DNA from 4 places in the Paenibacillus xylanilyticus genome. Region 2 is predicted to be linked to each of the others. Evidence: riboswitches for the same ligand, from Rfam matches in the RefSeq annotation. Region 2 holds a riboswitch; each other region holds the start of a gene.
What was found. Region 2 has a riboswitch for thiamine pyrophosphate ahead of F4V51_RS17470 (thiamine phosphate synthase). Riboswitches for the same ligand answer to the same signal wherever they lie in the genome.

Region 1 (7,453 bases), 3.0 Mb from region 2:
TACGGTTACATCACCGGAGTCCGGCTTTTCAAGCCCGTTCAGCATGCGGAGAAGCGTTGATTTGCCCGCACCGCTGGAACCAATGATACCGTGAATCTCTCCCTGTCCCACTTCAAGCGAGACAGAGCTTAACGCCTCGAATCCCTGATCAGCCCGGGACCCACGTTCGTTATAACGCTTGCTTACGCCGTATAATGAAATCATGGAGATTCCTCCTGCGATTAATCATGCATGGTCCTTCGAGAACACATGAAGAAAGCCCGCACAGCCGATAACCGGAGCGCGAGCAATCCTGTTCATTTATAATAAAGCAACATTCTGTGTGAAACAAGCCTTAACGAGAGATATCTGTTTTTAAATCGTTTACATGATACAAGCTGAATCTGCCGTTCGAAGAACCGATGTAGATTTCATCACCTATCCGATTTATTGTGCCATTTTTGGCATCCCGATCCCGGTGTTCCGGCGATCCCATGACCACGTCATGCACTCGGCCGACCAGTGTACCATCCTCTTTGTTCATGATCAGAAGATCCTCACCCATGGGTAACAGGAGTTGGTCGTCGATAACTAGGTAACTTCCCTGGTTGGTAGGGTATCTCAAGGAAGAGATGGTATATTGTGCGTCCCAGCGTGTTTTTCCCGTTTGATAATCCAGTGCGGCCGGATAGCCGTTCTTGATTACATATAGTTGATCGTCTGCCACAAACCCTCGCTCAACCTTGTCGTTTAACGTCCATCGTTTTTTATCGTTCTTGGCATCATACAGCGTCGTTGTAAAATCAGAATAATCGCCGTAATGCTCACCTTGCTTATTCTCGCGGATCAACAGCATGCCATCATTCAGCACTTCGAAGCGCTGTCCGTTCCGGGCTTGAAAGTGAGCAAGTTTCTTGCCTGAATTCAGATCGACCAACACCCACTGATCCCCAAGCAGCATCCAGCGTTCAGGCTTTGCCTCTGCGAATGGATCAAGACGGGTGATTCCGTCGAAGTACGGATCATTCTCGATATGATCCACAGTAGGCTTACCGGTTTTGATACTCCATACCGTACGACCTGATAGCGGGTCAGCTGCAACCAGTTGATTTTTCTCCCAATACATCACATACGGGTCAGCTGCTGTCTGGTTGAACAATTGATATCCGGCACTTAGCTTCTTAGTCCAGAGGGTTTTGCCATTAGAACTGTTCAGCACGGTGATCCGTCCCTGACTGGAGCCTTCCGCAACCGGGCTATCCACCACCACAACATTCTCCGCAGCTGTAATACCACGAAGTGAAAGTTTGGAGCCGGTTTTGTATTCCCACTGCACTTTCCCATCCGATAGTTTGATGTGACGTATGCGATCCTTGTACTCCTTATCTCCCGGAGCATAGGACGTAAAGATCGTTACGCCATCGCGCTTCGCATCCAATTGTGCTTGGAGTGCACCGAAGCCTGCATGAATCTCCCACACATTTTCCCCGGTATGTCGATCAAGGGCGTACACGGATTTGTCATAATGCATGCCGCTAAATCCACCGTCGTCTCCTTTCATCAGAAGCACATCCGCTGTTGCAGCTTGCAGAAAGGGATAATTCAGCTTGCCCTGATTGGTCCATGTGGATTTCCAAGGTAACGTTGCAGGCAGGGTTTTGCCAAGAATTTGGGTTGTGAACTGATAGTCGTCCGAACGACTGAAATTCCAATCCGAAGGGACCACATTATTACGATCATCCACCGGGATGTTCCAGCGTGTCTGCACCAGCTTTCCTGTCTTGCTAAACGTTACCAGAAACTGTGCGTCTTCCCGCTCATATCGCCAGGTCTGTCCAATGCTCATGGAAACATGGGTTTCATTCAGATTCTGGGAATGCTCTTTCCAATCCGGCTCGCCGAGCCACTGAGCAGCTTGTTTTGAGGTCGTGCTTTTATCTAATAAAATATCCGTCAGATGCCGCACATCCGCTATAGACATGGAGGACTGATTCCCGAACCAGCCGTCCGCTACGTTCACGCGCTGTTGTACGTCCTTCGCCCTAACCCAGATTATGGCTGGACGGTATACGTTCGACTCTTTATTCCAGGTTCGCGGAGGAACGGAGACACCATACCACTCCTTCGTAGATGCAACAATTAGCGCATGATCCGTTAGAGAACTGGCAGAAGGCCAGCTTGTCTGGCTTCCAGGATACAGATACAGTTTACTTCCCGCCCGGAGTGTAAAGTTCTGCGGTGTGGACCTTTTCATCGTCTGACTTTCCTTGGATGCGTACCATCCCGGCACCCAGAAACTCCCGAACTCGCTATGATTCAACCTAATCCAATCTCCGCGAACAATCTGTACTTTCAGCTTTTCCCCGCCGGAGGTATATGTAGTTATTCTCATCTGATCAACGGGAACCTTGTGATCCATCGGTTGGGCATACCTAGGCAGGCCTTTTCCCAAAGTGACGGTTTCTCCAGCTTTATAGGTTATGGCTGCCGATAGGGCTTGTGTAACTGATATTGGGGCTTGGCCTTCACGGGCAGCCACATTCAGATCCAGCAGCATGTATCCTGTAACGATCACAGCAGCTGCTCCGGTAATGGTGATCCACCTGTAACCCTTTTTTCGCCAGTTCCCGCCTGCCTTCACGTTGGTTCACTCCATCCTTTTGAAGTTATTTCCATTAAAGACGTTTTGAACAAGAAAAAGTTACTGTACCGCCAAAAAAATGTCCGTCCCTTCTCTTCATCTGACATCCAGCATCGCCGGGTAATAAGGGAATTCCCAGCCTAACATGTAACCTATAGTAAGGGTTGTTATAAAATACAACACAAAATACAGATCCGCCCGGGAATACCCGGTCTGGATGTAATACGTCCGGCTCGCGCCGTCTGCGAATCCTTTTGCCTCCATGGCGATGGCCATGCGCTCTGCCCGCCGGATGCTCTGCGCCAGCAGGGGAATCGCATACCGCTTCAAGGTTCCATAGACGTTCCAGTATGAAACACGCTGCTGCGTACCGCGGATGCGAATGGCATAACGCAGCGTCTGGAATTCGTCCAGCAGAATGGGAATCATGCGCATGGCGGCCAAAAAGCTATAGGCATACTTGGGCGGAAGACGCCACTCCTGCATCAGCGAGTAGAATAGATGAACCGGACGTGTGGTCAGGCCAAACAACAATCCCGCAGCCGCCATGCTCAGGGAACGAAACCCCAGGTGCAGCCCGCGATAGAAGCTCTCCTCCGTGATATGTATCAGTCCATATTTGTACCACGTCGTCTCGCCTTTACCAAACATCATCATGCCTGTGGAGGTGGAGATAAAGATCAATATAAAAGGCGACGCATAGAGCAGCAGCCGATGCCAAGGATGACCCGCCCAGCATAGTAACAGAAGCATGACAACCGCTACATTGATCATGACGTTCAGATTGTGAATAAGAATAACCAGGATAAACATCAGGGTCAGGAAAATAACTTTAAGGCCCGGATTCACGGCGTGCAGCCAGGTTTCACGATGAGGAAACGATAGCTGCATGCGTAACCCTCCCCTCTTCTACAGTCCACACTTTCGTACAATATCGGTTCACGATCTCCTGATCATGTGTCACCATGACCACGGCCGTCCCCGCGCGACGCAGGCGCTCCAGTTGTCCCAGCATGGCAAACGTATTACGTGCATCCTGTCCGAATGTGGGCTCATCCAGCAGCAATATCCGCTGTCTGCGAACCATAGCAGAAGCTACACTGAGACGGCGTTTCTGTCCCATCGACAATTGATACGGGTGCCTCCCAGACAGCTCACTGAGTCCAAATTGCTCCAGCATTTCAATGCTTCTGGCCCGTCGCTCTTCCGCAGTAAGTTCTCCCCCGAGTAAGGAAAATTCCACCTCATCCAGAACCGAATTCGTAACGAATTGAAATTCCGGATTCTGAAACACGAATGCAATGCGGTCAGCCAGCTCTCTGATCCTGCCGGGCCGTTGTCCTTCAACACGATAATGTCCCGTCGTCTTCAGGATATTCATCAGGGAAAGCAATAATGAACTTTTTCCAGCGCCATTAGCTCCAACGATTCCTACCCAATCCCCGTGAAATACGTCAGCGTGATCGATCTGTACAACCGGATTCTTCCCTCGCAGCCCTGTGAATTGCCTCAATTCGAGTGCCGGATGGTATACACCTGATTCCCTGGAATCATCTTCTTCGACTTCTGTGCGACTGCCAGATCCGGACGTCATATGCTTAAAGGCTTCTTGAGAATCCTGTCGCTTCGCTTCAACCTTCCGAGCTCCACGTTCCTCCCATACTCCCGGATACCAGATGCCATACTCCTTAAGCATATCCCTCTCGTTCGCAAAGACCTGTTCCGCCTGTCCGTCGGCCACAATCTTCCCTTCGGGTGATAGCACGATGATTCGGTCAACCACGTCCACCACCTCATTGATTTTGTGTTCCACGATAATGAGTGTCTTATCTTGTGCGACCTGCTTCACCGTATCCCATACCTGCGTGGTTCCCTCATCATCGAGCAGTGCTGTTGGTTCATCCAGAAACAGGACATCCGGCTCCATGGCAAGAATAGAGGCAATCGCAAGGCGCTGCTTCATCCCCTGGGACATCGATTGAATCCATGCACGATTATGTTCAAAAGAAAGGCCAACGAGCTCCATATAATGTTGAATCAGCTCAGGCATCTGGTCCCTTGGGATATTCCGATTTTCAAGCACAAAAGCAATCTCTTCATCTGTATAGGACATACAAAATTGGGTATCCGGGTCCTGGAATACAATGCCTGGCTGAATCGGCACCTGAATCTCATCACATTTCATCGGGATTTCCACGGAACGCGGAATAAGACCGCTCAATATTTGCAGCAGCGTGGACTTGCCTGAACCACTTGGACCGAGCAGCAGCACTTTTTCCCCTTTACGCACGGAGAGAGACAAGCCCTGGAATACCAGGTCCTGCTCTCCCGGGAACTTGCACCTTAGATTGGTAATGCCTACCGCCTGCACACTCCCTTCTCCGTTCATTTAGTCCAGTGCCTCATAATCCTGCTTGGAGACCGGTCTCAATGACCGGGTCACGCCTGTGAGTTCAAGTGCTTTCGCAAGATAATAAGCAAATACACCAGCAATCAGAATGCTTCCAATGAAGCGGAAGCCGATAAACAATGTGTAATTCCACGCCGATAACGAGTCAATGTATCCATACTGGTAATCGAGCAAAAGCGAAGCTGCTGCTGCCCCAATAGCTGCAAGGCAGGTGACGAACAGATTCGTTTTGCGGTACAGGAATGCGGCGAAGAAGATCTCTGCGCCCAGCCCCTGCAACAGACCGTATACCAAGGTGGACATCCCCCATTCACTCCCGAGAAAAGCACTGACGGTCGAGGCTGCTACTTCAGCAAGAATGGCCACCCCCGGCTTGCGAATGATAACATAGGCGAACGTACCTGCCATAAACCACATGCCATAGATCATCTGCTCCGCATGTACGCCGAAAGGCTTCATCAGATCATACGTCGGTCCCCATATCTTGTAGATGACCCCGAATACAACCGCGATCACGATCGTCACCAAAATATCAGTTAACTTCAATTTGTTGCTGCGCACTGTTGTTGACATGTCCTCTACTTCCTTTCTCTGCTTCCCATAAGGTTATGAAATGAAAATAAAAAAAGCCTCCCCGGTTCCGGGGAAGCCTTACGCACAGTGTCACAACCCATGATCGAAGTAACTTAGAATAAAATGAAATCCGGTCAACTCACGAGGCAAGCCTGCTTCCGCTCGCATTCCGAGATTAACCGTTCCCATTTTCATTCCCCAAATTACTTATCATGAGTTCATGTTCTCTACGCTGGCATTACCCAGATCAGATATACGGTCAGCGGCATAAGGCCCCAATCTCAGCCCAACTTCATTGAGCTCCCGGTTCACTTTATTTCATTGCTACTAATGTACACTACATGGGTATTTATGGCAATAACTTATACGTCCAACAAGGTTTCACACTGGAGAAATCCGTTTAAAGAAAGGATGCCAATTCCATTAATATGAAACATTTAGGAGATATTAGCCGTCTATATACGGGAAAGGGGATTGATGATATGAATACAACCAACACAACCTGGCAGCAAAAAAAATGGAAATGGATCCTTGCCGCTTCGATCATGACCGCAGGAACGGCACCTGCACTAATGTCATCCCATGTAGTGGAAGCGGCAGCGATACACCAGCCTGCAGCCTATATTAACAATGTTCCTGCCGAATATGATGTGGTTATTCGCCAGGGAGTTACGTATGTGGCGCTCACGGAACTGAAATTTCTGGGTGACTATACTTTCGGGTACAACAACAAAACGAAACAAATTAGCATTAGTACAGGAAGCGACAAGTATGTACTTACTCCTAACAGTAAAACCATCAAGAAAAACGGCCAGGCTGCGGCGCTGTCCTCTGCTCCGATTCTGGTAAATGGCAAAGCCATGCTCCCACTTCGTGCAATCGGTGAAACCTTCGGTGCAGAAGTTCGATGGAATCAGGCTGCCAAGGAAGCTTATATCTATACGCCAGATGCATCGATTATTGAGGAGTACAAAAGTGCTGACCTGACGATTGCACGTGAGGCTGCGCTTCGTTTTCCACGTTTTTCGGATTTAAAACAGGCACGCCTGGACATCCGTAATCCACTTGGTCCTGTCGACTCATCGATGACTTACATTTTTGAAAAAGGACAGAAGGACCGCTTTTTCATCAACGAAAATAATGATCTCATCAGTTACTACGAAATCAAAAATGGAACTGCCCTGCTGAAATGGCAGGCCAACGTGAGCAGTGCAGCCGGAACAATCGGAGATCTATTCTTCATCAAAAACAAAGCTGTAGCAGAAGCAGGGAAGCGACCATCGGTAGCAGGCCAAACTCTTGTATCATTTAAATACTCTCAAATGCTGGAAGAGACTTCCTATGAGGTCATGAACAAGTCCGGCTCCATTGATTCGGGTTCCATTGCCCCGGAAAAAGACAAAATCATCGTTGCTGTTCCAGAAGAAAACGAATGACTACTGAGAGATAGCAGAGAATGCAGCATTTTTCAAAATCTCTTCATCTAGTTTTATGGCAAACGCAAAAAGGCATCCTTGAGGGTGCCTTTTTGCGTTTACTATAAAGAGGAATTCTGAACATGAACCTACTGTATCCTCTTTATCTTCTGGTTGACATGCTATCCTCAATATTGCGTATTCCCCGATTGACTTGTTTTACCCGATGCGAATCCCTTGAACAGGGTAGGCACTTTGGAATAACGGGTATTCGTTATTTTGCCAACTGTGGAGCTGCTGTCTGTTCGCAGAATGGAATCCTTCACATTGGAAATGTTGGAGCTGTCCACGTTCATGGTGACCGCGTAAGAGGTTCCTCCATTTTGACGTACCAGCTTACCGATATCATCAGCTCTGAAATTTTTAATGTTAATT
Region 2 (7,453 bases):
TTGTGTTTGTTCTAATATTTCTACCCTTTTTTTGGTTGGTTTCTCAGAATACTCATGATGCGGATGAAGCTCAGCTTCTTAATCAAAGATATAGATCGGCCCTCCAAACAGCTGTATTGGACGCGGGAAACGTAATGCACCAGAATGAGAAGCAAAACAGTGAGGCAGGTTATGATTCCACCAAATTCGTAAAGGCCGATAAGGAACTGGCACTTCAGACATTCAGTCAGACGATGGCCTTGAATATGGGCATACATGATGATCCAAAGGCGATTCAAGCACTGTTTGATTACATACCGGCCATAGTTGTACTGGATTACGATGGTTATTATATCTTAGCAAAGGAAGCGGAGTTGACTGGTGAGACTAATGATTCGTACCACCAGGTATGGAGTCCTAAAATGCCCTATACATATTCAGATTCAGACGGAAGCAGCATTAATTTTACACTTGACGGTTATGTATATGCCTATGATGCCGTTCAGGGTAAATGGATTGAAGGTTTTCAAAGAGAACTTGCTTCGACTAGTGGAATTCCATTGCTTAAAAATTCAGATTCGTTTGAGCAGGTCAGACAAACTCGCATCGTCATGAGCGTGCAGGAGAATCTCGCCGAAGTCATTAATCGGCATAATGAGTTTGCAAGAAGAAACGGGATATCCTATACGTTTACCCTGCCTCTTATTTCCCAGGAGGATTGGTACAATACGATTAATGATACGGGGATCATGGCCTTTATTCAGGGCTTGCCTGTAGGGAGCCAGAAGGTAAACACCTATGCCATCGGTGGTGGAAGGTTGGTTAAAAGAACTGCAGTCATTGGAGGGCTAGAACCTTCTACCGGCATAAAGTATTATTATCCAGCAACTTGTAAGAATAACTTCCGAGCTGAAGAAGTTTTTACCGATGCGAAGCAGGCCGCGGCGGCGGGGTATTTTGAGGGGAATTGCTACATTAACAAGGTTGTTCACTAAGTAAGGCTGCTGCGCCTACTACATTGCTTTCAGAAAAGGCAGGTCCTGTGCTAAAATAGGGTTTCAGTTCAGAACTTGACCGGTATCAACTATACCGAATAAAAAGTAATGTTAAATAGATAGGAGCAACCTCATCTCATGAGTTTATTGTCAGTGGAAAACGTCAGTCACAATTTTGGTGACCGCACGTTATTTAAAAATGTATCTTTTCGTTTACTTGCAGGAGAGCGTGTAGGCCTGGTTGGAGCTAATGGTGTAGGAAAGTCCACTTTAATGAACATTTTGACCGGAAAATTGCTGAAAGACAGCGGGAAAGTAGAGTGGACACCAAAGGTCCGGTACGGATATTTGGACCAGCATACCAAGCTGACTCCTGGCAAAACAATCCGTGACGTTTTAAAAGATGCCTTCCTTCCCCTGCTTGAGCTGGAAAAGGAAATGATGGCCATTACAGACCAGATGGCTGATGCAGATCCAGACCAGCTTGAAAAATTGCTGGAAGAAATGGGTGAAATCCAGGAGCAGCTTGAGCAGGGCGATTTTTATTTGATTGATGTAAAAGTGGAAGAAATGGCAAATGGCCTCGGATTATCCGCTATTGGGCTTGATCGTGACGTCGCTGCACTAAGCGGGGGACAACGGACGAAAGTATTGCTCGCCAAGTTGCTGCTCGAGAAACCGACGGCTCTTTTGCTGGACGAGCCAACCAACTACCTGGACGTAGAGCACATCGAATGGTTAACACGATATTTAAAAGATTATCCTTATGCATTCATCCTGATTTCGCATGATACGGAGTTCATGAATGAAGTCGTTAACGTCATTTACCATCTGGAATTTGCTAAATTGACGCGTTATGCTGCCAACTACAATAAGTTTCTCGAAATGGCCGATATGCAAAAAGCTCAACATATCGATGCTTATGAGAAACAGCAGGAATATATTAAGAAACAGGAAGATTTCATTCAGCGTAACAAGGCAAGAGCCTCCACATCCGGACGTGCCAAAAGCCGCGAGAAGCAGCTGGGCAAGATTGAACGAATCGATCGCCCGGATGAAGCGGCAAAACCGACATTTAAATTCAAAGATGCCCGTGCCAGCAGCAAAACAGTATTCGAGGGAATTGATTTTGAGATTGGTTATTCCTACCCTTTGCTGCCTAAAATGACAATGACAATCGAACGTGGTGAGAAGATAGCCATTGTTGGATGTAATGGTGTAGGTAAGTCGACGCTGCTTAAAACCATCTTGGGGAAAATACCTCCGATTAGCGGTAAAACGTTTCTGGGGGATTATCTGGAGACGGCTTATTTTGAACAGGAAGTCCGTGCTGGCAATATTACACCGATTGAAGATGTGTGGAACGAATTCTCCCATCTGACACAGAATGAAGTACGAGGACATTTGGCACGCTGCGGTTTGAAAAACGAGCACATCACTCGTCCGCTGAGTGCGCTTAGCGGGGGAGAACAAGCGAAAGTGCGCTTGTGCAAGCTTCTGATGCGTGAAAGCAATTGGATCCTGTTTGATGAACCAACAAACCACCTGGATGTAACAGCAAAAGCGGAACTAAAACGAGCTCTGCAAGAGTTTAAAGGTACAGTACTGCTCGTTTCGCATGAACCTGAATTTTATCAGGATTGGGTCACCAAAACATGGGACGTCGAAGCCTGGTCTGAGAAAAACTAATTGTTCCGCAGCAATGAAGTGCTCTAGAATCAAAATATTCATCGACAAGAGTTTGAAAAATCAACGGTGACAAAAAAAGGTGTCTATGGTAACATAGGCTACAACTTCATACGATCACTAGGGGGGCCGCTCGTTGCGGCTGAGATGGAATAATGCGATTCCGGACCCTTTGCACCTGATCTGGATTATACCAGCGTAGGGAAGTGGCGCGTTTTAGTTAATGATATGGGCAAATTAATATTCGATTTTGAAGCGAATGTGAATGCTCAGAAGTGGAACATGAAGGTGTCTCGTATATGGTTTAATAGCTTGTATACCTGACAACTGGCATGTAAAGCTCATTTAACTAACTTGACATGTTATCGCGGCCACTCCCTACGGGAGTGGCTTTTTTGTGCTTACATATTGTGACGGCAGGGAAGGTGAAACCAAACGGATATCTCTAGGAAACTTGTGAATTCATTATCGTTTGAGCTGCATGCTGTTTCGCCGGGCATAGGGGATGAAAAACGTTTTGTAAAGATTGCAACGAATTTATGGCCCTGGCTTGACTATATTCACATCCGGGAGAAACATTTAACCACTGAACAAAAAATCCAATGGGCGTACAGTTTGCTGTACGCAGGAATTCCAGCTGATAGGATCGTGATCAATGGTCTATGTGAGTTGAATGAGTTGGAGAAACATGTAGCATTTCAGAGGGTTCATTGGGGCCAGTCCAATTTGGCGACTATCCAAGGCAGCAGCCTGAACAAAAGCGATCGACTTCGTCTCGGCATTTCTGTTCACTCTCTTCACGAAGCTAGAGTAGCTGAAGAACGGGGAGCAGATTACCTCTTTTATGGTCATGTATTTTCCTCCAGCAGTAAACCTGGGAGCAAGCCGAGAGGGCTATCTGCACTGTCTGAAATATGCTCAGCTGTTTCCGTTCCCGTAATTGCCATTGGCGGTATTGGACCGGCAAACATAGCAGCTGTACGTGCAGCCGGAGCAAGTGGTGCGGCAGTAATATCATCTATCTGGACCAGTGATAATCCGCAACGCGCAGCAGCAGCCTTGAGGCAGGCTATTGAACGGTAGAAAATAAGACGGAACGCGGGGGTGAATGAATGAGCGGAGAAGCCAGAGGGCGAAGACGAAGTGGCAGACTTTACCGAAATGCAGCAGCTTTTACGGCCCAATTACGTGGAGAACTTCGTGGCAAGCTTCATGCCGAAACGATTGTTGTGGGAGGCGGCATTATAGGTTGTGCCATCGCGTATGAGCTAGCTTCACGAGGTAAAGAAGTGATTTTAATCGAGCGTGCACGTATTGCAGGTGAGACATCTTCTGCCGCAGCGGGCATGTTAGCTGCAGACAGCGAGACGTTTCATACTACTCTGATGTCAAAGCTAGCATATGAAAGTAGAAAACGACTGCATCAGCAAAGAGAACAGCTTCAACGACTAAGCGGCATTGAAATTGGCCTGCAGCAGAATGGATTCATTACACCATTTCGAAATGAAGACGAGATGAAAAAGTATTGCGATAACAGAAGAAGTACAGATTTGCTTACAGAGCAAATGTGGTGGGATCATTCCAATCTTCAACGTGAAGCCCCGTGGATAAGCAAGGAAACTTTCGGGGCTCTGTATAGAGCTTCAGAAAGTGAACTTCTTCCTGTCAATTTGGCACATGCCTATGCGGGCGCAGCTCAAACAATGGGCGCCAAAGTAATCGAAGGTGTACAGAATGTAAGTCTATCTGCCGATTCGAGCGGAATCCAGGCTGTGGAAACGTCGATTGGAAGATTAACGTGTAAGCAGGTTGTTGTCGCAGCTGGATTACAAGGTGGAGAGATATTGAAGCAGGTGGGTCTTCACCTGCCCACTCTTCCAGTGAAAGGTGAAATTGCAGCAATTCAATATGCGAAACATGATGCAGATTACAGACCTGACAAGACGGTTTATGCAGATAATGTATACATTGTCCCCAAAGCAAACGGAGAAGTTTGGATCGGAGCAACCAGTTTACCAGGACACTCGGATCGGGATGTAACTGTTGAAGGTATTCAAAAGCTGCTTACATCCGCAGCTGGCTGGGTCCCTGGAATTCAGCAAGCCCAGTTTATCCGTGCTTGGGCAGGGGTTCGACCAGCGACTCCTGACGGTTTGCCTTATCTGGGAGCTTATAAAAGCATACCTGGGCTATATGCCGCATTTGGACATTACAGAAATGGCATCTTACTGAGCGCAATAACCGGCAGTCTGATGGCTGATTTGATTGCTGGCCATTCTTCGGAGGAGCTTGGCATTGATGAATTGAGTCCGGAGCGTTTGAGCAGAAAGGAGATTATGCAGTGAACATCATCGTAAACGGGCAGAGCATGAACATTGATGAAGATTTGAATCATGTGGATCAGCTGCTGCAATCTTTTAATTTGCAGGTGAAAACTGTGGTGGTTGAGTTAAATCGCCAAATTCTGATGAGGGAGCACCATGCATCGACTGTTTTAAGAGACGGAGACCGAATTGAGATCGTACATTTTGTGGGAGGCGGTTAAAACATGCTGAAGATAGGACATCATTCATTTCTTTCCAGATTGTTGTTGGGTACGGGCAAATTTGAGGATTTGGATATACAGAGTCAAGCGGTAGAAGCGTCAGGAACCGAAGTGCTGACTTTTGCTGTTCGACGCCTGAACTTGGAAGATCGGGATAAACGCCACTTCCTTGATACACTCGATTTGAAGCGATTCACGTTACTTCCTAATACCGCAGGTGCTTCCACTGCAGAAGAGGCCGTCCGAATCGCTGAACTTGCCCGTGCCTCAGGACTTTGTGATATGATAAAAGTAGAAGTGATCGGAGATGGAGTCACGCTGCTGCCAGATCCGATCGAAACGTACAAGGCCTGCGAGATCTTGCTGGGAAAAGGCTTCATCGTACTGCCTTATATCTCGGATGATGTGATTTTAGCCAAACGGCTGCAGCAGCTTGGGGTTCATGCAGTCATGCCAGGTGCTTCACCGATCGGAGCTGGGAGAGGCATTATCAACCCGTACAACCTGGAAATCATAATCGAGCAAGCGGTAGTTCCTGTAATTGTGGATGCGGGATTGCGGTCCCCCAAAGATGCTGCTTATGCCATGGAGCTTGGGGCGGATGGTGTGCTGCTGAATACGGCGGTGTCCGGTTCGGGAAACCCGGTTAAAATGGCAAAAGCAATGCGAATGGGAGTTGAGGCGGGAAGACTTGCTTATGAAGCAGGTATGATACCCGTTAAGCGTTATGCAGCAGCCAGCAGTCCGGCGGAAGGAATGGTTCATACATGATAGAAGAAACAAATTCAACGGAGCAAAGTGATCGATATTCGAGACAGGAACGATACGCTCCGCTTGGCAAAGAAGGTCAGCGAAGACTAAACAACAGCAGGGTTGTTATCGTGGGGGCCGGTGCACTGGGAACCGGCATTGCAGAGACGCTCGCCAGATCAGGTATTGGACACATTACCATTGCGGACCGGGACTATGTGGAATGGAGCAACCTGCAGCGACAGCAGCTCTATGTTGAGCAGGATGCAGCTCAGCGAATGCCAAAAGCGATGGCAGCCCAAAAACGCCTGCGTGATATCAACTCCTCGGTTGTCATTGAAGGCAAGGTGATGGATGTCCGTGCAGACGAGCTGGAGGATCTCATTCAAAATGCAGATCTCATCATGGATGCCACGGATAATTTTGATACAAGGCTGCTGCTTAATGACATGTCCCAGAAATACCGCATTCCCTGGATTTATGGGGGGTGTGTGGGGAGTTATGGTATCACCTATACATTCCTGCCTGGGGATACCCCTTGTCTGAACTGTTTACTTGGCGAGGTACCGCTCGGTGGAGATACTTGCGATACATCGGGGATTATACCCCAGGCTGTGCAGATGGTAACGGCGAACCAGACAGCAGAAGCGATGAAGCTTCTTAGCGGTAATGAAGGTGCGCTGCGGCGTAAGCTGTTGTCGTTTGATGTATGGCGGAATGAGTACATATCCATAAATGTGGATGGGGCCAAAAAAGCAGATTGCCCTTCCTGCGGAAATACCGCTTCTTATCCTTACCTTTCCGCTGCCAATCTGGAGAAAACCGATGTGTTATGCGGTAGGGATACGGTACAGATTCGTCCTTCTCGCTCCATGAAGCTGAATCTTCAAGATACGGCTGAGCGTCTGAGAAGGCTTGATGAAGGACCAGTTGAAGTCAATCCGTTCCTGATCTCTTTTAAGACAGGGGTGCATCGATTGGTTATTTTTCAGGATGGACGTGTTTTGGTTCATGGTACAAAAGATACTGCAGAAGCTCGTACACTCGTACATCGATACTTTGGCTAAATGATTAATTTCTCGAGTCTGTTCCCTATAGGGGAATGGACTTTTTCGTTTTACGGCATGCTAAACAAACAAAGGTTGCTGTACTTCAGGTGAAAATGATTAGCAAATTGGTCATGTTACACCTTGTCAGCGGTATGAGACAGGCCGGGTGAAAACGAAATGAAAACGTCCATTTTACTTATTGGTGCCGAAGACCGAACGAACTCGATTAAGGAAGTGTTGTGTACCGAAAGTTACTCCGTTTTTGATATTAAGTGGGAAGAACTGTATCAGGAACAGGATGCTGGGCTGGAAACCTGCAGCATGATTATTGGCGTAGTGGATGAGGAGCATGACAATTCCATTGTGGAGGAACTGCAATGGCTAATGGAGTACAAGGAAGGCGTCGTACCAATTGTCGTGATTACACCACAGGCAACCCCGGAACAGAT
Region 3 (7,453 bases), 3.0 Mb from region 2:
TGCATCTTCACCGACATCATTCCAGGTCACATTCTGAATATTGCAGTTGCCATAACAATGGACGCCATCGGCTGCCGGTGCCTCGATCACTACATTTTTCAGTGTAGCTCCTGCCTCAAGACGAAAGATCGGTTTTTGGTTCTCGGCCTGACTGCCATCACCCAATGTGTTTGGGTCTGCGGCAACACTCTTTCCTTTGCCATCATAAGTCTCACCTGCTTTGACAATAATCGTCGTCTTCACAATCTCGGGAGCAGCAGACACGGGTAATGCACCAAATACAGAAGCGACCAGACCAGCAGAGAGCAGCAGCGATAACATTTTTCTCATACGTAAATCCTCCCTTATATGAATATATTGGTGTACAAGCCAGCTTGTCTTCCCGGATCCCTTAAGAGGTGCACCTCTGTTCTGGATCCTACCCTGATGCTACCAAAACAGGAGAGTAATGATAATAATCATTAGATTAGATATCCAATTGTCGGCATGATTCCTGCATTGTTCGCATTCTTTGTCGATCCATTCCGCAAGGAATGTGCTGATCTTAACTTTCGGTATGCTTCATTTAAAGTCTGTGAAGACTGCAGAATTCTAGCCAAAAATTAAAAAAAGACCACGTCATCTGTTTCCAGACAACATGATCTTAGGCATGAACTATTCATTTCCAACTTATTTGACTAAGCTCCGAACCGCTGACGATATCCGCACTTCCGGCATAGTTCCTCCACGGCTTCCCGCTTGGAAAAACCATACACCAGATTGTTTGCCCGCTCACCTTCGACAATCTCCGAGAAAGACTTCTCATGGACGTTACCGAGATTAATGACACCTTCACCATCAAGGCAGCACGGTACAACCGTTCCATCCACCAGTACGGCCGCCTGACTGCGCAGCGCATGACAGAAGCCTTTGCCGTCATCCTCTGGTGCATCCAGACTTGGCCACTGGAACTCGTGGTCCTGATTGAGATAGACATTCGGCGCAATTTTGACGCCGCTGCCTGGAACCACCTTTTCCTCAATGCGGAAATCCAGGTTGAACTCGCGTTCCAGTACCTCCAGTGTTTCCCGGTTCCGATTCATCTGGGCATTCGTGAAGTTATCCTGCGTCAGGTTCCAGAGCCGGAACGAGATGATTACATTGTGCTTCACGGCTTCCCTGGCAAAGGACAAAATATTGCTGAGGTATCCCTCACGGTCGGTCGATCCCTCGTGCCCGTCGAAGCTGTGCAGCGAGAAGTTCATTTGCCGCAATGCCGGTTTGCCAAGCAGTTTATGCTGGGTCTTGGGCAGCAATGTTCCGTTCGTTGTTATGTTTACCTTGAATCCCTTCTCGTGTGCGGAATCCAGTAACACATCAATTTTGGGGTGGAGTAACGGCTCCCCTTTTACATGCAAATAAATGTGTTTGGTATGTGGCTTAATCTGATCCAATATATTGTTGAAGACTTCAGGGTCAATGAATCCTTTGGCACGCTTGGTCTGCGGACAGAAGCTGCATGCCAGGTTACATATGCTTGTAATTTCAATATATACTTTCTTGAACGTTTTCAACTCGGGGTCCCCATTCTGCTTAGGAGGGAGAACAGTCCCACCCTCATTTGTAATCCGGCCCATATGTGCCATCCCCATTATATCGGGTTAGGAAGCCAAGGTAAATCCGCGAATGGTTTTAACGTTTAACTTTTGCCTCTAAGCCCTCTTTACATCTCGCAGGAATGTGATATATGCTGTGTACACAACTGCATATCTTGAACGATTGCACTAGGGGAGCCTTGCGGCTGAGACGAATGAATGTATTCGGACCCTTTGAACCTGATCTGGATCATACCAGCGGAGGGAAGTGGAGCGGACTTTCAGTTAACGGATTTTTTTCATATTCATATGAACATGAATGTCGGTTGAACTTAACAGGCCCACTCATTTCTCCGGAAATGGGCGGGCTTTTTCGCGTTTACTTACAACAGATCGCAAACAACGTGCATTTTCGTTCAGGCAGTTTTTATTCCAAGGGGGCTAAGGAACCAGATGAGCAACGATGTACAGATTGACAACATGACCTTTACTTTTCCGGATCAGAGACATTCCCCCGTGCTCTCCAATGTGTCGATGTGTGTAAAAAAGGGAGAATTCGTCTCGCTGATCGGCTCCAGCGGATCAGGCAAGAGTACACTCTTCAAGCTGCTGGCAGGCTTGCTTGAACCGACAGATGGCACGATCGAAATTGCTGGGGTGCCGCCAGGACAGCGACTCGGGCGGGTTGCCTACATGCCGCAGAAGGATTTGCTGTTATCCTGGCGGACGGTTATGGAGAACTGCCTGCTTCCTTCGGAGCTTGCCCTGAGGAAGCAGGACAAGGTGAAGCTGCGAGCTGACATTATGGCCGGACTCGACAGATTTGGCTTATCCGGCTATGAGCATGCCTACCCGGACGAACTGTCCGGCGGCATGAAGCAGCGGGTCGCCCTGCTGCGCACCTTGCTGACAGGAGGACAGCTCATGCTGCTGGACGAACCCTTTGGCGCGCTTGACGCCATGACCAAGCGGGAGATGCATCGCTGGCTGCTTGAATTGTGGGAAAACCTCGGTAAAACGGTGCTGTTCATCACGCATGATATAGAAGAAGCCCTGTTACTAAGTGACCGGATAGTCCTTCTCACTCCTGGCGGTCGGCAGCTGCTGGACATGAAGGTGCCTCTGCCCCGTCCGAGACATTCGGACATGGTCTACGATCCGGATCTGATACAGATGCGACAACGGTTGGAGGAACAACTACATGCGAAGCTTTAACGTCAGCAGATGGGTTGCCCGCTATGGCCTGTTCGCTGCGCTTCTCCTTTTGATGCTGGCTGGCTGGGAATGCATCGTTCGATTGGGCTGGGTTCCTTCTTTTATTATCCCTGCACCTACATCAATAGTAAGTTCTCTAGTTGAGCATCGGCGTCTGCTCCTCGGAACCCATCTACCTGCCACATTGATGGAGGTAGCAGTTGGCTTCGGCTTGTCCATCGTGGCTGGAGGCGCTCTGGCAGCGGGCATGCACCTCAGCCGTTCGATTGAAAAGGCGCTGTATCCCTTCATCGTAATCAGCCAGACGATTCCACTGATTGCCCTGTCTCCTGTGTTCATTCTGTGGTTTGGCTACACACTCTGGAGTAAAGTTGCTGTGGTGTTTCTGATCGCATTCTTTCCGATTGTGGTCAGCACCTATGATGGTCTCCGTCAAGGCGACCCGGATCAGCGCGAACTACTGATGACAATGGGAGCAAGCAAGTGGGATCTGTTCCGCAAGCTTCAGGTACCTCTTGCACTGCCCTCTTTCTTCTCAGGATTGAAGATGTCGGTGGTGTACTGCGTGGTCGGCGCAACCATTGGCGAATGGCTCGGAGGCAGCAAAGGTCTTGGTTATTTCAGCCGCAGAATGTCCAGCAGCATGAATACCGATGCAATGTTTGCCTCCATTCTGCTGTTATCCCTGCTGGGCATCGGTCTGTTCGTGCTTATTGCCTGGCTGGAGCGAATCCTTGGATTGAAGCGGAATGCAGACCATGCACGCAGAGGAAAGTCGATGAAAAGGCAATCGGCAATGAGATAACAAGTGCTGCTCCTTCCTGTCGATCTCTTTGAAACATATCAGCGATTGAAACCAAACAAAAAAGAACGAAACGAGGCCCATTTATCCATGAGAAAAAAGAAACTCATTCACATCCTGCTTCCTGCCCTCATCTGTTTATTGCTGATCGTCAGCGGTTGTGGCAATACGGGTGCGAACCCTTCACCGTCACATTCCGATCCCCAGGTACAGGGCACAGATTCAACAACAACCGGATCGTCGTCTGGTGACCACGATTCATTGTCCATCATGCTCGACTGGTATCCGAATGCAGTCCATTCCTTTATATATGCAGCACAGGAAAAGGGATATTTTGCAGACCAAGGGCTCGATGTGGACATTCAGATGCCTGCCGATACGAATGATGCGCTCAAACTTGTAGCCGCTGGCAAAGTGGATCTGGCGCTGAGCTATCAGCCGCAAATTTTGCTAGCCCGTGGAGAAGGCATTCCCGTAAGATCCATTGCCGCTGTCGTTCGGCATCCACTCGTTCATCTGCTGACGGAAACGGACGGGAAGGTGAACTCTCCCAAAGATCTTGAAGGACTGACGGTAGGGTATTCCTCCGTTCCCCTATATGAAGCCATGGTGCGTACGATGATGAGTCAGGATGGCGGCGATCCGGACCGCATGAATTTGGTGGATGTTGGATTTGATCTGATCCCTTCGCTGGCCTCCGGTCAGGCCGATGCGATCATGGGTGGTTTTATCAATCATGAACAGCTGATTCTCGAGAAAGAAGGTCATTCGGTCAAGTCTATTAACCCCGTCGATTACGGCGTGCCGGATTATTACGAACTCGTTCTTACAGCAAGCGACGAGGGAATTGAGGCGAAGAAGGATCAGCTCACCCGCTTCGTCAAAGCGATCCAGGAAGGTCAGAACTATGTGACCGAGCATCCGGATGAAGCATTGAACATCCTGCTCGCACACGAAAATGAGACGTCCCCGCTGGATCGGGAAATTGAAACAAAGAGCCTGGACATTCTGCTTCCGCTCATGACTGAAGAAGGTATCCCGTTTGGCTGGCAGGAGTCTTCCTCCTGGGAAAACGTGCGGAAGTGGCTGGTACAACGTAAATTGATTCCGGATTCGGTACAGGCCGAGGATGCGTTTATCAACTTGCAGGATAAGTAAAAAGTACAGTTGCAGCTATAAAAATAATGGCTTATCAGGAGGGAATTTCAAATGTCATATCTGGCACGAGTTCGTTCTCAAAATCCACTGGTTCACAATATCACCAACCTCGTGGTTGCTCCCTTTACGGCCAACGGCCTGCTCGCACTGGGCGCCTCTCCTTTCATGGCCTATGCACATGAAGAGGTAGCCGATGTCGCCAAAATGTCCGGAGCGGTCGTGTTCAACATTGGCACACTCAATGACCAGGTTGTCCAGGCCATACGGCTCGCCGGACAATCGGCCAATGCCCATCAAGTGCCAGTTGTACTCGACCCGGTGGGAGCTGGCGCTACGGCCTATCGTACGGATACGGTTCAGATGCTCGTGCGTGAGCTTCGGCTTACCGTACTGCGGGGCAACGTGGCGGAAGTCGCCAATGTCATAGGCGAGAACTGGAGCATTAAGGGTGTCGATGCAGGCCAAGGCGAAGGTGACCGCACCGGAATCGCCGAGCGGGCAGCACAGAAGCTTGGCTGTGTTGTCGTTATCACTGGACGCGAGGATGTCATTACGGATGGACAGACCACGTTCCTAACGCAGAATGGACATGCCCTGCTCACTCAGGTCACTGGCGCAGGATGCCTGCTTAGCTCCATCATAGGTGCCTTTGCTGCGGTTGCACCGTCTGGAGAAGAATTGCTAAGCAGTGTTGTTGAAGCCCTTGCCTTCTATGGCGTTGCAGCCGAGATCGCGGCAGCGCGCACAGCCCATCTCGGGCCAGGCAGTTTCCAGATCGAGCTGCTAAACCAGCTTGCGCTGGTAACCCCGGACGTGGTCGCTCAGCAGACCCGGGTCCGAGAGCTTGGCGGTGATACCCAATGAGTATGGCGCAGGCACTCACGATTGCCGGGTCAGATAATGGCGGCGGGGCCGGCATTCAGGCGGATCTGAAAACCTTTCAGGAACTGGGCGCTTACGGCTTGTCTGTTATTACTGCGGTTACCGCACAGAATACACTAGGCGTTCAGGGAGTCTATCCGGTTCCTTTGGAAGGTATTGCCCGGCAGCTCGATTCCACAGGTGAAGATTTCAAGCCCGGAGCGGTAAAAACAGGCATGCTTTTCAGTGCAGAAACCATTCGGCTGGTTTCCGAGAAATGGCGGCAATTCGGCTGGACCAATCTGGTCATTGATCCGGTCATGGTAGCGAAAGGTGGTGCCCCGTTGCTTCAGCAGGAGGCGGTGCACGCCCTGGTCACGGATCTGCTTCCACACGCATTAGTCACAACGCCGAATATTCCGGAAGCCGAACTGATCACCGGAATGACCATCCGCAATCTGGCCGATCGTGAAGAAGCCGCCAGACGAATCGTGCACATGGGCTCTGCGTATGCTCTGGTCAAAGGCGGACATGCTGAAGGTAACGGGATGATTGTTGATGTGCTCTATGACGGCACGTCCTTTCATTATCTGGAGAACGTACGCATTGTGACACGCCACACCCATGGGACCGGCTGTACGTACTCTGCCGCCATCACGGCCGAACTGGCCAAGGGCTCGTCTGTGCTGGCTGCCGTAACAACCGCGCGAGCGTTCATTCAGGCGGCCATTGAGGATGAACTGGGGATTGGGGCCGGACACGGGCCAACGAATCATTTTGCGTATCAGCGCAGACAGCGGGGTGAGCAGTGATGCGCAGATGGGATGCAGAGGCGGTACGCCAGGCCATGCAGGTGTACCTGGTGATGGGCAGCGTGAATACAACGCTGGACCCTGTGGATGTGCTGCGCCAAGCCATCGCCGGCGGCATCACGCTGTTCCAGTTCCGCGAGAAGGGAACTGGCGCCCTTGCTGGCGAAGCCCGCATCAAGCTTGCGATGCGGCTTCGCGAGGTGTGCAGCCAGCACGGGATTCCGTTCATCGTGAACGATGATGTGGAGCTGGCTGTGGCAGTGGAGGCCGACGGCATGCATGTCGGCCAGGACGATGCGGACGCGGCGCTGGTACGCGCCCGCATCGGAGCCGGGCGGATGCTTGGCGTATCCGCCCACTCCGTGGCTGAGGCGCGCCGTGCCGTGCAGGCGGGCGCCGACTATCTTGGCGTCGGGCCCATGTACCCGACGCAGTCCAAGGCGGATGCCCACGCTGTGCTGGGCCCCGCCGGGGTGGCGGAACTGCGCGCCGCAGGCATCGCAGTTCCGGTGGTGGGTATCGGCGGCATTACGCCCGATACCACGGTCGCCGTGATGGCGGCAGGAGCCGACGGCGTAGCCGTCATCTCCGCCATCGCGGGCGCGGCCGATGTGCGCGCAGCGGCTGCGCAGTTCGCTGAGGCTGTGCGCGGGATGCAGGCATAGCCGTGCCTCCCTGCATCGCCTCCCCTCCCCACATGCTGGGGCAGGCTGCCCCTACCAGCATGACCGCCTCACCGTTTCCCCAACGTTATTGTTCCATGCTCTTCCGGATGCGACCTCCTGGCTCGCATCTTTTTTTGCCTGTTGACTCTCACGTTACGTGACGCTATACAATCGGTGGTGTAAGGAGGTGTTGATCATGGCCATGAAAGTCAAAGAAGTTGCCGAGCTTGCCTCGATCAGTGTGCGCACACTGCATCATTATGATGAGATCGGATTATTGACCCCGGACGAAGTCACTTCAGCCGGATATCGGCTGTACTCGGATGCCAATCTGGAAACACTGCAGCAGATTTTATTTTTCAGAGA
Region 4 (7,453 bases), 3.2 Mb from region 2:
AGTGGAACTTGTGCATTATGTCGATCCCGGTCTGGATCGCCTTAAACAGGGTGCGAACTTCTCAGAGACTATCATTCGAGAAAAGGTATCCCAGACATTACAGTGGATTGCCCAGTGTCATGCCGATGCCATTCTGGTCACCTGTACCCTGTTTGCCGCAGTACTGGCGCGCGAAGCACAGCATGTCTCCATCCCCGTTATTGGTATCGATGATCCATTACTGCAGAAGGTGCAGCAGGATTCGCAGGAATACATTCTTGCTTTTACCAATGCAGCAACGGTTGAAGGAACGATGGCGCGGGTGCAAGAAGCGCTACAGCAAGGTGAGACTAACGGGCAGGCAAACGTTGCCGCCGCTTCGAGAACGAAGGCCGCATTAATTCCCGGTACATTTGAGTTGATCATGCGCGGCGATAAGGAAGGATATATGAGTGCCGTGACTACGGGCTTGCAACAACTTGCTGCACAGTCACCAGAAAAAAAAATTTTTGCCGCTCAGCTGTCCATGGCTCCCGCCGCTGCCCTTGCTTCAGCAAATGCAGGTACGGAGATCTACAGCCCGCTTGCATCCCTTGCATCATATTTGGAGCAGCAATTGCATATTAGCCTGCGTTAGGGTTATAAAAAGCCGTTCTTCTCCGAGTAGTGGAGAGAACGGCTTTTAGTTATCTTAGGCTGCTTAAATTGCGCTGTAACGAGCTTAGGATCGCGAACGGTATTCCTCAGCCTTCTCCTGCATCCCGGCTGCTACAGCCTCATTCTCGGACAAGCCCTTGACTGCGGCAAAGGCACGAATATCCTGCGTAATGCGCATGCTGCAAAATTTAGGCCCACACATGGAGCAGAAATGGGCCTCCTTGGCCCCTTCAGCCGGGAGTGTCTCATCGTGATAGGACAGGGCACGTTCCGGGTCCAATGACAGGTTGAACTGGTCCCGCCAGCGGAATTCGAAGCGGGCCTTCGACAGCGCGTCATCCCGGCGCTGTGCACGCGGATGGCCTTTGGCCAGATCAGCGGCATGTGCCGCAATCTTGTAAGCAATAACGCCTTCCCGGACATCATCTTTGTTCGGCAGGCCCAGATGTTCCTTTGGTGTCACATAGCAGAGCATCGACGTTCCGAACCAGCCGATCATCGCCGCTCCAATGGCTGAGGTAATATGGTCATAGCCTGGTGCAATATCGGTTGTCAGCGGACCAAGTGTATAAAACGGTGCTTCCTTGCAGATCTCCATCTGAAGGTCGACATTCTCCTTAATCTTGTGCATCGGCACATGTCCTGGCCCCTCAATCATCACCTGCACATCATGCTTCCACGCAATCTGTGTCAGTTCACCAAGCGTAGCAAGTTCAGCCATCTGGGCTTCATCATTGGCATCATAGATGCTGCCCGGGCGGAGTCCATCTCCGAGAGAGAAGGCTACATCATACCTTTTCATGATTTCACAGATTTCCTCAAAATGCGTGTACAAAAAGTTTTCCTGATGGTGTGCAAGGCACCATGCCGCCATAATGGAACCACCTCTGGATACAATGCCGGTCATCCGTTTGGCCGTCATCGGTATGTAACGCAGCAGCACGCCTGCATGGATTGTAAAGTAATCCACACCCTGCTCGGCCTGCTCAACGAGCGTATCCCGGTATAACTCCCAGGTGAGTGCCTCGGCTTCGCCATTCACCTTCTCCAGCGCCTGATACAGCGGCACCGTCCCGATCGGCACCGGAGAATTGCGGATAATCCATTCCCTCGTCGTATGAATATCCTTGCCTGTGGAGAGATCCATTACCGTATCCGAACCCCAGCGTACCGCCCAAGTCATTTTCTCCACTTCTTCTTCAATCGAAGAGGATACGGCAGAGTTGCCGATATTGGCGTTGATCTTCACGTGGAAATGACGTCCGATCAGCATCGGTTCGCTCTCGGGATGATTAATATTCGATGGCAGAATAGCCCTGCCGCTCGCCAGCTCCTGCCGGACGAACTCCGGCTCTACGCCCTCACGGATAGCTGCAAACTCCATCTCAGGCGTAATAATGCCCTGCCTCGCATAATGCATCTGGGTGACACAGCGTCCGGATTGTGCACGCAGCGGTTTGCCGCGGAGGCCTGGATATTCTTCCGCTCCGGTTCTCTTCCCTCCAGGCTTCAGCCCGTTATCCTCCGGTTTGACGGTACGTCCCTGGTACGCCTCTACATCGTTTCGTTCCGTAATCCATCGTGCACGCAAAGCTGGCAGACCTGACCGGATATCGGCGTGAAATCCGGGATCCGTCATAGGGCCGCTCGTATCGTACACGCGCAGCGGCTCGTTATGCTCCACCCCTTGGGGGGTATTCGTGTCATGAAGGGCAATTTCACGCTCGGGTACGGCAATGTCCGGTCGTGAGCCCTGAATGTAAACTTTGCGGCTGCCGGGAAACGGTTGGACCCGCCCAGCCGCCACTGTTCCTTTTTCCAACCCCTGCTCTGCATGTTCCTGTGCTGTTGTTCTGTTGTTTGTGCTCATCGCTACCTCTTCCTCCTCGTTGGTCATCCCATGGTTGGGCCAGTTTGATTGCTCATGCACTCGTTCCATATCATCCACGCATAGGCAAGAAAAGAACGGCCAACTTCCGAAGAAAGAACATTACAGCGGCATAGCGTAGACAGAATCTGGCACAGGCATAAGTGGGTTATACCCAACTCCAGCTCTCCCGCAAAAGAAGACAACTCCCCTCTGCTGAGGATGATCGCTTGACGCTGTATATAAAAAAGCCGGTTCCCGAGGGAACCGGCTTATGTCCATCACCCATAACAAGCCTGATGCCAAGCTCCCACAAGTGGAGACATGCCAAAGGCTAAATTATGCAGGTGTTCGTGGTTATATCGCCGATTACTTCCCTACGCTGGTATGATCCAGATCAGGTGCAAAGGGTCCGGAATCTCATGCGATCCCGTCTCAGTCCGGACAATTCGGACTCCCCCAGTAACGTTAACAGTTGCGGTATGTGTACCGCAGTTCCATATTCAATTCATTCCAGCCCCGCTGAGCTGTCCATTACAGACTAGCGCAAGCCAGTCAGAAATACAACCCTTTATCTTCCATTGCATGCCGGATCAGGCCAACATGAGGCCCATCTGCGCAGCTGCTTCCTTAAGTACAGGTGCATATTCGTGCAAAGTTTCCTGGGACAGGCGGCTAACGGGACCCGATACGGATAGCGCAGCAGCAATATTCCCCTTACGATCCATAATAGGAACGGATACTGCAGCCGCTCCAGGCTCACGTTCTTCGTAGCTGGTCGCATATCCATTCTCCCGAATATCGCCCATCTGGGCCAGATAAACTTCGGGATCGATAAATACGGGCCATTCGGGGCCATTCATCAGTTCCTCCCGGTCTTCTTCCGTCGCAAATGCCATGAGTACTTTGCTGGAAGCCCCTACCGATAGAGGAAGACGGACACCAACCGGAGCCACCCGCCGGATGGCCTGATCACTCTGAACAGCCTGAATACGGATACGCTCACTGCCATCCCGCAGGTACAGACTGACTGTTTCTCCCAAACGATCTCTGAGCCGCTCCATCGCAGGAAGCAGCAAAATGGCAGGGTCATCACTGCGGGACATATGAGCAGACAGCTCCCAGATTCGAATCCCGAGCCTGTATTTCTCAGTGGCCGCATCACGAATGACAAAGCCCTTCTCCTCCAGCGTTGCCATCAGACGGTGAACCGTACTTTTGTGCAAACCAATCTGACTCGCAATTTCCGTGAGTCCAAGATCGCTCCGTGTGGTAAAACATAATAATATATCCAGCGCCCGTTCCACAGCCCGGACGGTTAATTTGCGGTCTTCCATGGCATAATGCCCTCCTCATGTTTCATCACATGAAACTTGGTTACATAAATTATATGAGAAACGATCTCATCTGTAAACCAAAATGAGCCAAATCATGACGTTAAGAAGTGTAAATATTTTCTTTTTATAAGACTAAATCCCCTGCAATTTGCACCATCAGGAAATGTTAACCATATATCTTTTGGACTATATAACAATTGCGTAACAAATGCCTCCAATCAATTGACTTTGACTATATGGAAACATACGATAAAGATATATAAGCAAGACTTTGCTGTCATGTCAGCAAGGACACCAAGATATATTATCTGATCTGAACTCGTTGTTATCTTCAATTGATCTTAATAAGGAGGGGCAATCATGTTTCCGACATCCCAGAGCGAAGCCCCGCTGCAAACGAAAGTGTCCGATCTGCCTTCTTCGTTATCACCGAGGCTGATCCGGTTCAAACATATTATCGTAGCGTTGCTGCTCTCCGTTGTATTTTTTCTGCTCTTTTGTTTCATTGCCCTACACGGTTATATTGCCTGGGTATTATCCAACCCGACCGTAGCTCCCGTGTTCTCCAATCCAATGCAGGCCAAGAACATGAAGTATGAGGATATCACGTTCCCGGCAGCAGATGGCAGCCGTACGATGCAGGGCTGGTATATCCCCGCAGACACGGATGTCAACAAAACCATTATCTTCAGTCATGGATATGGGGCCAATCGTGAGGAAACCTGGGTTCCCATGTATGACCTGGCACACTATGCCCACCAGCTCGGGTTCAATGTCGTGATGTTTGACTATGGTTTCGCCTCACAGGTGAACAAGGCAGTCGCTACAGGAGGCAAAGCCGAGTCCCAGCAATTGCTTGGTGCCATTCAGTTCGCCAAGCAGCGCGGTGCTCAGGAGCTTGTTGTCTGGGGATTCTCGATGGGCGCAGGCACAGCATTACAGACGGGTCTGCTAACCGAGAACGTGGATGCCATGATTCTCGACAGCACCTTCCTGCTAGAGCCGGATACGCTGTATCACAACATTCATAACCAGATTGATCTGCCGCGACAACCAACTCTGCAGATCATGAATCTGTTATTCCCGGTTCTGAATGGCACCGGATTACAGCAGATTCCGTATCAGGAAGTCAAAAAGAAAGACTATCCGTTCCCGATCTTCTTCATTCACGGGACGGAGGATGAGAAGGCACCCTATCCAATCGCCGAGCTTCTCGCCGCCAACCAGACGAACACCTACTCAGAGGAATGGATCGTACAGGACGCACATCATGAGCTGATCTTCCGGGAACATCCGAAGGAGTATCTCCGCCGTGTCTCTACGTTCCTGAGTCATGTGACGAAGACAAGCAGCGACGATGTGGAAAATACCAATACCGGTGAATAGAATCTTCCGGTGATCAGAGCCCCTATGGGGCTCTTTTTTTATGCACACATAGGACAACATGGCAGGAGAATATACTTTTGGGACGATTATAAATGGTGAATCACAGTGTATCCCTTGAAGGGCTGCTATGACAATTGAATTGAATGGAGGTTTGCCGCATATGAATTGGTCTGGCTATGGACCCTTGCTGCCTCTGCGCATCCTGGAAGAGATCAGATTCTGGAAGGAGCAGGAGAAAGAGCATACGCTTGTTATTCGGGCACTGGTTCCCGATCTGGAGCCCACTTATGTAAAGCTGCTTGAAGAATGGGCAGTGACATTTGAAAATACCGAGAAGGCAGCCAACCAGCTGTTGAAACAGTTGTTACCCGGAACCCATCCGCCTGCCCCTTACATCATCGGAAGCGTAGAGCAGCTTATCGCCTCTGCACGTTCACAATCGCGGGAGTTCATCAGGCAGCTGTACGTCCTGCTCGAGCAAAGTGCTGCTGTGCAAGCTGTCCCGCTCGCCAAGGCAGTCATTCTGCACTTTATTCGCGAATCGGAATATTTCCTCGGCGTACTCGATACCTTGATTCAACCTGGAATCATGCGGGATTCGGTAAGTGATGCACCCTTTTCTTTGGATAAGTATGTTCAATTGTCAGGAAGCAGCGAACGTGAAGCAGCGGAGGAGCCGTCATCCATCGCTGGAAAAACTAACGCACCGTCAGCTCCATCAGCTCCCGCACCTTCATCATCTTCTTCACAGGTGCAGTCTTCAGAGGTCTCCGGTCTATCGCCTTCTTCCGGTACGACAGAGAGCATCACCTTACCTTCTACACCTCCTGTGAAGGAGAGACCTGTTCCGATTGGTGGACACACACTGCCTCCTCTGCCCTATGCCTACAACGCTCTTGAACCACATATTGATGAGATGACGATGCGCATTCATCACGATAAGCACCATCAATCCTATGTGGATGGACTCAATACAGCCGAGAAAAAACTGGCCGAGTCACGTAAAAAAAATAATTTCGAACTCGTCAAACATTGGGAACGGGAACTTGCCTTCAATGGTGCAGGCCATTACCTGCATACGATCTTCTGGACGATCATGAATCCCAGAGGCGGCGGCAAACCTTCCGGATTGCTTGCTGAACAGATCAAACGGGATTTTGGCAGTTATGAGGCATTCAAAAATCAATTCACTGAAGCGGCCAACAAAGTGGAAGGCAGCGGCTGGGCTCTCCTTGTCTGGAGTCCACGGGCGCACCGTTTGGAGATTTTACAGGCGGAGAAGCACCAGAACCTGTCCCAGTCCGACATCGTACCCCTCCTGCCGCTGGATGTATGGGAGCATGCCTACTATCTGAAGCATCAGAATGAGCGCAAGAAATATATTGAGGACTGGTGGAATGTCGTCTATTGGCCTGCGGTGGCTGAACGTTACGAAACTGCACGCAAGCTGTTATGGCCACCCTACTAGAACTGAAAAGGTAGAACCGAAAAGGGAACAAGAAAAAAGAGATATCTCCAGCCGATAGACTGCCAGATATCTCTTCTTCATTGGCAATAAAAAAAGCAAGCCTCTTGGTTCAAGAAGACTTGCTTGTATTTGGATATGTCTCTTCTGCGTCATGCCAGACTAGGAAGCACAGCCCTCGCACGCAACATAGTTGTCCCCAACCTGTTTGCTGATGGCAATCAGGTCACCCAGCTTGATATCTTCCTCACCCGTGAACTCCAGGTCGGCAATACGTGCAACGATCAAAGCCGCGGCTTCTTCCTTGCTTGTTGCCATTTGGCTGAACTCAGACTTCTCGCCTGAAGAAACAACCTCATATTCAAATGTATATCTCAAAGTTTCCATCTTGGCACTCTCCTTCCGAAATCACATCATATCATCTCTATTAACCAATTCCAAGTGTTCGCGAACGATACTAATCGTAGCGCAGTTTCATCTGCTCTGCCGTCTGCATGACTGCCTCCCGATTAACGGACAATACGCGGTCAGTTTCAGCCAAAGGGTATCGATTACGAAGCGTACGGACCAGGGAAGCGGTGTAAGCTGCTGCAGAAGGCACTCCTGCCAGCTCTTGAAGACTCGCCATTGTGCCGGGACGAACATCGGGATACCCTTCCTGCAGGCCGTCTGCTGCATGCTGGTAGAACCTGCGCACCTCTGCCGCCAGCTTGTCTCCATGTCCTTCCACGATAATAAAAGCCGTAATAATATAAGCCTTCG

Region 1: it holds a riboswitch for thiamine pyrophosphate, as region 2 does, so the genes downstream of both, F4V51_RS04365 (ECF transporter S component) here and F4V51_RS17470 (thiamine phosphate synthase) in region 2, are expected to answer to the same signal.
Region 3: it holds a riboswitch for thiamine pyrophosphate, as region 2 does, so the genes downstream of both, F4V51_RS04345 (ABC transporter ATP-binding protein) here and F4V51_RS17470 (thiamine phosphate synthase) in region 2, are expected to answer to the same signal.
Region 4: it holds a riboswitch for thiamine pyrophosphate, as region 2 does, so the genes downstream of both, thiC (phosphomethylpyrimidine synthase ThiC) here and F4V51_RS17470 (thiamine phosphate synthase) in region 2, are expected to answer to the same signal.

Annotation. Positions count from the first base shown of each region.
Region 1 is NZ_CP044310.1:958,834-966,286, reverse strand. Features, by position in the region: gene F4V51_RS04385 (methionine ABC transporter ATP-binding protein) at 1-204, opposite strand, end outside; gene F4V51_RS04380 (outer membrane protein assembly factor BamB family protein) at 335-2,620, opposite strand; gene F4V51_RS04375 (energy-coupling factor transporter transmembrane component T family protein) at 2,717-3,511, opposite strand; gene F4V51_RS04370 (ABC transporter ATP-binding protein) at 3,486-5,009, opposite strand; gene F4V51_RS04365 (ECF transporter S component) at 5,010-5,603, opposite strand; TPP riboswitch at 5,811-5,921, opposite strand; gene F4V51_RS04360 (copper amine oxidase N-terminal domain-containing protein) at 6,086-7,039, shown strand; gene F4V51_RS04355 (pectate lyase) at 7,207-7,453, opposite strand, start outside.
Region 2 is NZ_CP044310.1:3,969,625-3,977,077, reverse strand. Features, by position in the region: gene F4V51_RS17480 (hypothetical protein) at 1-974, shown strand, start outside; gene F4V51_RS17475 (ABC-F family ATP-binding cassette domain-containing protein) at 1,113-2,663, shown strand; TPP riboswitch at 2,773-2,882, shown strand; gene F4V51_RS17470 (thiamine phosphate synthase) at 3,117-3,743, shown strand; gene thiO (glycine oxidase ThiO) at 3,773-5,005, shown strand; gene thiS (sulfur carrier protein ThiS) at 5,002-5,205, shown strand; gene F4V51_RS17455 (thiazole synthase) at 5,209-5,976, shown strand; gene F4V51_RS17450 (ThiF family adenylyltransferase) at 5,973-7,022, shown strand; gene F4V51_RS17445 (response regulator transcription factor) at 7,182-7,453, shown strand, end outside.
Region 3 is NZ_CP044310.1:951,289-958,741, reverse strand. Features, by position in the region: gene F4V51_RS04355 (pectate lyase) at 1-330, opposite strand, end outside; gene F4V51_RS04350 (radical SAM/SPASM domain-containing protein) at 678-1,553, opposite strand; TPP riboswitch at 1,756-1,858, shown strand; gene F4V51_RS04345 (ABC transporter ATP-binding protein) at 2,028-2,789, shown strand; gene F4V51_RS04340 (ABC transporter permease) at 2,776-3,594, shown strand; gene F4V51_RS04335 (ABC transporter substrate-binding protein) at 3,682-4,749, shown strand; gene thiM (hydroxyethylthiazole kinase) at 4,801-5,613, shown strand; gene thiD (bifunctional hydroxymethylpyrimidine kinase/phosphomethylpyrimidine kinase) at 5,610-6,422, shown strand; gene thiE (thiamine phosphate synthase) at 6,422-7,087, shown strand; gene F4V51_RS04315 (MerR family transcriptional regulator) at 7,284-7,453, shown strand, end outside.
Region 4 is NZ_CP044310.1:680,817-688,269, reverse strand. Features, by position in the region: gene F4V51_RS03240 (hypothetical protein) at 1-616, shown strand, start outside; gene thiC (phosphomethylpyrimidine synthase ThiC) at 701-2,506, opposite strand; TPP riboswitch at 2,861-2,974, opposite strand; gene F4V51_RS03230 (IclR family transcriptional regulator) at 3,097-3,840, opposite strand; gene F4V51_RS03225 (alpha/beta hydrolase) at 4,201-5,226, shown strand; gene F4V51_RS03220 (Fe-Mn family superoxide dismutase) at 5,387-6,694, shown strand; gene F4V51_RS03215 (hypothetical protein) at 6,854-7,078, opposite strand; gene F4V51_RS03210 (lipoate--protein ligase family protein) at 7,149-7,453, opposite strand, start outside.